Regions from separate parts of the Mesorhizobium sp. M1396 genome, predicted to be linked through region 1. Evidence: predicted binding sites of a transcription regulator. Region 1 holds the regulator's gene; the other holds the start of a gene.
What was found. The regulator LexA, encoded in region 1, represses DNA repair genes until DNA is damaged. The targets are predictions, from matches to a motif close to TGTTCNNNNTGTGTTCNG.
Positions count from the first base shown of each region.

Region 2: a site for LexA is predicted at 1,855-1,872, ahead of NKH02_RS10225 (helicase-related protein). Genes of this name have one in related genera too.

Region 1 covers NZ_JAMYLA010000044.1:41,278-44,572, reverse strand. The annotation lists gene NKH02_RS25010 (ComEC/Rec2 family competence protein) at 1-1,405, shown strand, start outside; gene lexA (transcriptional repressor LexA) at 1,399-2,151, opposite strand; gene kynU (kynureninase) at 2,597-3,295, opposite strand, start outside.
Region 2 covers NZ_JAMYLA010000012.1:76,121-79,415, forward strand. The annotation lists gene NKH02_RS10215 (acetyl-CoA C-acetyltransferase) at 1-477, shown strand, start outside; gene phbB (acetoacetyl-CoA reductase) at 594-1,319, shown strand; gene NKH02_RS10225 (helicase-related protein) at 2,041-3,295, shown strand, end outside.

The DNA.
Region 1 (3,295 bases):
CATCATGGGGTTGCTGCGCGGCGCCTTCGCCTTGTTTCCGGACTTTTCCGCGCGTCGTCCGGTCAAGAAATACGCCGCCGTCGCGGCACTGTTCTCGATCGCCGCCTATCTCATCATCTCAGGCGTCGTCGTCGCCGCCGAGCGCAGCTTCATCATGCTGGCGGTGATGCTGATTGCCGTGCTGTTCGATCGGGCGGCACTCACCATGCGCAATCTAGCAGTTTCGGCGATCGCCGTCATCGTGGTGTCGCCGCATGAAGTGGTCGGCCCGAGTTTCCAGATGTCCTTCGCCGCAACCGCGGCGCTGGTCGGCGCCTATGCCGGCTGGTCGGAGCATCGTGCGGGAAAGACGAGACCACCGCCGCCAAAGCGGTCGCTGCCTGGTTTCCTGACGCGAAAATTCCTGCTGGCGGCAGGCGGCCTTTCCATGACTTCCATCATCGCCGGCGGCGCCACGGCGCTGTTTGCCATCTGGCATTTTCAGCGTGTGTCGCCGCTCAGCCTGTTCGCCAATCTGGCGATCATGCCGATCGTATCACTGGTCGTCATGCCTTTCGCAGTCCTCAGCGCACTGGCGATGCCATTCGGCGCCGACGGCCCCTTTCTTTATGTAATGGGCAAAGGCCTGACGGCGATGATCGCAATGTCCGGATGGATTTCCGAGCGTTCGCCAGTCGACGCAATCGGCTTGATTTCGCAGCAGTCTGTTCTTCTGGTGGCGATTGCCCTTGTCATCGCGACGATGGCGACGACATGGCTGCGGCTGGCAGCTCTTCCTTTCGCGCTTGCCGGCCTGCTGACGGTCTCGGACACGCGCGCACCCGACGTGCTGATCTCGGAGGACGCACGGCTGGTTGCGTTGCCGATCGGCGGCGGCGAACTCGCGGTCAGCCGGGCCAGGCCGAACGAATTCACCGTCGACAACTGGAAGCGTGCGCTGACATCCGAAAGCATCATCGTGCCGGAGGTGTTCGACGAAGGCGACGGTCAATTCGACGTCGCGGATGCGGCTGAAATGCCGCCCGGAGCGCCGTTCTATTGCACATCAGGCGTTTGTCTCGCCAGGCATCCGTCTGGCGCGTTCATTGCCTATATCGAGGACCGAAAAGACACCTGGAAAGCCTGTGGTTTCGCCGACCTGATCGTCATCAATGACGCGACGGCCTATGACGCCTGTCACAACCCGCTGGTTCTGGTCATCACCAAACGGCAACTGGCCCGCAAAGGCAGTGCTGCCGTCTTCTTCGATCGCCAATCGGCGACCACGCCGGCGACAATCAGCTTCGCCGTGGACAGGCCATATCGACCCTGGCACGCGCAACGCAAGTTTTCGCGCGAGGCGAGAGGCCTGCCGCCCTTCAAGAGACCCGAGAAGCCAGTCGTTAAACCGCAGCTGCCTCAGTAGCGGCGGATCAGGCCAACGAGCTTGCCCTGCACCTTGACCCTGTCTGGCCCGAAAATACGGGTTTCATAGGCCGGATTGGCGGCTTCGAGAGCAATCGAGGCGCCCTTGCGGCGGAACCGCTTCAGCGTCGCTTCCTCTTCATCCACCAGCGCCACGATGATCTCGCCAGGGCTCGCCGTATCGGCATTGCGGATGATGACGGTGTCGCCGTCGAAGATGCCGGCCTCGATCATCGAGTCGCCCTTGACCTCCAGCGCATAGTGCTCGCCGCCCATGATCATGTCTGGCGGCACCGAGATCGAATGCGTCTGGTGCTGGATGGCATCGATCGGCACACCGGCGGCGATGCGCCCCATCACGGGGATCGACACGGCGGCGACCACGTCGTCGTCATTGCCTGCTGAAGACATCCGCGAAGACGCTGGCCTGATCTGCCGGCCAAGGCCGCCCTGGCCGAGACTGGCCTGACCAAGACTGCCCTGGATGACGCTTGGAGAGAACTTCTTTGCCGCGTTGAGGCCGGGTGCGATCGAGTCCGGCAGCCGCAGCACTTCCAGCGCGCGTGCCCGGTTGGGCAGCCGGCGAATGAAGCCGCGCTCTTCCAGTGCCGTGATCAAACGATGAATCCCGGATTTGGAGGCAAGGTCGAGCGCCTCCTTCATCTCGTCGAAGGATGGCGGAATGCCGCTTTCCTTCAGGCGTTCATGGATGAACATCAGCAGTTCGTGTTGCTTGCGCGTCAGCATGGCGGCCCCCAGGGTACCTGAAACCAGAATCGGAAAAACAAACCCAGAACAAACACTATCTGTTCCAGTTGTGTTCCGCAACTGTTTAAAGTTTAATGAATTTATTAGGGGGGTCGAAATTATTGGCGCTCGCCAGCGGGCCTCGTCGACGACTGTATGCCGTCACAATGCGCTTGCCGGCATTGAAATTGTTATGGTTAATGGGCTGTGGCCCACCCTTGGCTCAAGCCTGGCATGAGCTGCCCATGGATCCGCGACGGGCGCATTTCCAGCTTTCCGGGCGTTCGTTTGCCGTGAACGAAACGAAGCCAAAATGCCAACCTTGGTTAATCTATTGCAGCCTGCGCCGGCCACCAGCGGCGAACGCATTCGCGAGTTGAAAAATTCGTCCTCCGTCATCCGACCTGGGGGCAAGACGCGACAACAGATCGTCGGGACGGCCGCGTCAGGTCACGGCCTCCTTGACGGCGAAACGCTGGTCCTTCCATGCACTCGTGCGCAGAATGTCTTCCAGCACCTCGACCGCCAGCCACACGTCCTTGTAGCCGACATAGAGCGGCGTAAATCCGAAACGGATGGTTGACGGCGCGCGGAAGTCACCGATCACTCCGCGCTCGATCAGCGCCCGCATGATTTGATAGCCATGATCGTGAAGGAACGACACATGGCTGCCGCGCCTGGTCGCGTCGCGAGTGCTCTCCAGCGTGAGACCATAGGCGCCGCACTTCGCTTCGACGAGCTGGATGAACAGTTCGGTCAGCGCGACACTTTTCTTTCGCAATGCCGCCATGTCGACGTCGTTCCAGATGGCAAGCGCGCCTTTGAGCGCCCGCATCGACAGGACCGGCTGCGTGCCGCACAGAAAGCGGCGGATACCGGTGCCGGCAACATAACCCCGTTCGAAGGCAAAGGGCCGTGCATGCCCCCACCAGCCGCTGAGTGGCTGGCTGATCTCGCCGTGGTGGCGCTGGGCGGCATAGATGAAGGCTGGCGCGCCCGGACCGCCGTTGAGGTACTTGTAGGTGCAGCCGACAGCGAAATCAGCATTTGCATGATCGAGCTCGACCGGCAGAGCGCCCGCGGTGTGGCAGAGATCCCAGACGATCAGCGCTCCGGCCGCATGAGCCTTGCGCGTCAGCGCCGT
Region 2 (3,295 bases), on a different contig from region 1:
TTCGACAAGGACGGCACGGTGACCGCCGCCAACGCCTCCGGCATCAATGACGGCGCTGCGGGTGCTGTGCTGATGAGCGAAGCGGAAGCGGTGAGACGTGGCATCACCCCGCTGGCGCGTATCGTGTCCTGGGCAACCGCCGGCGTCGACCCGCAGATCATGGGCACCGGACCTATTCCTGCCTCGCGCAAGGCATTGGAAAAGGCTGGCTGGTCGGTCGGCGACCTCGACCTGATCGAGGCCAATGAAGCCTTTGCGGCGCAAGCCTGCGCCGTCAACAAGGACATGGGCTGGGATCCCTCGATCGTCAACGTCAATGGCGGCGCCATCGCCATCGGCCACCCGATCGGCGCATCTGGCGCCCGCATCTTCAACACGCTGGTCTTCGAGATGCGCCGCCGTGGCGCCAAGAAGGGCCTCGCTACGCTCTGCATCGGCGGCGGCATGGGCGTCGCCATGTGCGTGGAGGCAATCTGAAGAAAAGCAAATAGCGAGTAGCGAATAGGGAAGAATGGCGTCAGCGCGACGGGACATCAAATCCCTACTCGCTATTAGCCACTCGCTATTCGCTCCCGACCAAAGGGAGGAACATTATGACCAAGGTAGCAATCGTCACGGGCGGATCGCGCGGTATCGGCGCGGCGATCTCGATCGCATTGAAGACCGCCGGCTATTCGGTTGCCGCGAACTACGCCGGCAATGACGACGCGGCGGCGAAATTCAAGGCCGAAACCGGTATCCCGGTCTACAAATGGTCGGTCGCCGACTATGATGCCTGCACCACCGGCATCAAACAGGTCGAGGCCGATCTCGGCCCGGTCTCGGTGCTGGTCAACAATGCCGGCATCACCCGAGACGCCATGTTCCACAAGATCACGCGCGAACAGTGGAAAGAGGTCATCGACACCAACCTGTCCGGCGTCTTCAACATGACGCATCCGCTGTGGAGCGGCATGCGCGACCGCAAGTTCGGCCGCGTCATCACGATCTCCTCGATCAACGGCCAGAAGGGCCAGGCCGGCCAGGTCAACTATTCCGCCGCCAAGGCCGGCGACATCGGTTTCAGCAAAGCTCTGGCTCAAGAGGGGGCGCGCGCGGGCATCACCGTCAACGTCATCTGCCCCGGCTACATCGCCACCGAGATGGTCAAGGCTATCGACGAGAAGGTGCTCAACGAGCGGATCATCCCGCAGATCCCCGTCGGCCGCCTCGGCGAGCCCGAAGAAATCGCGCGCTGCGTCGTTTTCCTCGCTTCCGAGGATGCCGGCTTCATCACCGGCTCGACCATCACGGCCAATGGCGGCCAGTATTTCGTCTGATGACGGGCGGTGCGGGCGGACAGACCGACGGGCCAGCCCGCCGGCCCGTTTTTTCGTTGCCGGGCCTGATCCTTTCGACATGCCCTCGTCGGGTGCTGACCCAATCCGGTACGCAGAGGTTAATAGCGGCTGGCCGCCCTGTGCGAAACCGGTTCCCAAGCCTGTGGATTCTCGGTGGATAAGCTGTTCACAACACAAGATATTGGGGTGAACAAACCAAGAATATTCCGGCATCCTGATTCGTCGCCGATTCGTTCCGGCTTTGACCGGAACGTTAACGGCGACAGCTGGAATCGCCTGCCAATTCCTTAACGCGGATTAGGAAAGATCAACAATTTCATAAGCTTGAGCGAGGCATACCAAGCCATCATGATCGTTTCTCGGCAAAGGTTAACAGCAACGCCCCCTTGCACCCTCTTAGCATAAAACGGGCCAGTTCAGCGATTCAGCATGTGGTGCGACTCCTGGTCGCAAAATCCACATGTAGCCGTGAACAAAAGCTGAATCTGGCCGAGTCACTGATTCGTCGCCGATTCGTTCCAGACTCGTTCTATCCGTTAATCCGCGGCCGATTGAGAGCTTGACAAAAACACCTTCTGGCCGGCGGTGGAACATTCCGCTTTCGCTTCGCGCCCGAAATCCCTATGTGTCGCCTGTCATACGCGCCACGTGAGGCACGCTCCCGACAACCAGAGGCCAGAAAGCCTTATTCCCAGGGTCGATGAACATCCAGCCGAAACACACTGAGCCGCTAATCCTGTCTGGCCGCGACGTGACCGCCGTGCTTGGGCCCACCAACACCGGCAAGACCCATCTCGCCATCGAGCGCATGGTGGCTCATGAGAGTGGCATCATCGGCCTGCCGCTCAGGCTGCTGGCGCGCGAGGTCTATGCCCGCGTCTGCGAAAAGGTTGGCGCTCACAAGGTCGCGCTGATCACCGGCGAGGAAAAGATCCAGCCGGCGGGCGCGAAATATTCGGTCTGCACCGTCGAGGCCATGCCGCGCGAGACCGATGCCGCCTTCGTCGCCATCGACGAGGTGCAGCTTGCCGGCGACCTCGAGCGCGGACACATCTTCACCGACCGTATCCTGCATCTGCGCGGCCGCCAGGAAACGTTGCTGCTCGGTGCCGCCACCATGCACGGCATTTTGCAGCGCCTGCTGAGAGGCGTCTCTGTGGTGACGCGGCCGAGGCTGTCGCATCTTGCCTATGCCGGCCCCAAGAAACTGACACGGCTGCCGCGGCGCACTGCGATCGTCGCCTTCTCGGCCGACGAGGTCTACGCCATAGCCGAACTGATCCGCCGCCAACAGGGCGGTGCCGCCGTCGTGCTCGGCGCGCTAAGCCCGCGCACCCGCAACGCCCAAGTGGCATTGTTTCAGTCCGGCGATGTCGACTATCTCATCGCCACCGACGCCATCGGCATGGGCCTCAACCTCGATCTCGATCACGTCGCCTTCGCCCAGAACCGGAAGTTCGATGGTTATCAGTATCGCAACCTGACGGCGGCCGAGCTTGGCCAGATCGCCGGCCGCGCCGGTCGGCACCTGCGCGACGGCACCTTTGGCGTCACCGGCCAGGTCGACCCGCTGGATGAGGAACTGGTCAAGAAGATCGAAGGCCATGATTTCGATCCGGCGAAGGTGCTGCAATGGCGCACCGCGCGTTTCGACTTCGCCAGCCTCGATGCGCTGAAGCGCTCGATCGAAACCAATGCCCCGGTCGAAGGGCTGACGCGCGCGCTGCCCGCGGTCGACGCGCAGGCGCTTGAATATCTGTCCCGCGATGAAGACATCCGCGCTCTTGCCAGCAATGCCAAACGCGTTGCGCTGCTGTGGGAAGCCTGCGCACTGCCCGATTACCGCAGGATCGCGCCGGCCCAACATGCAGACCTCGTTGCTTCGATCTACACCGACCTTGCACGGCATGGCCATGTCGACGAGAATTACATGGCCGAGCAGGTGCGCCGCGCCG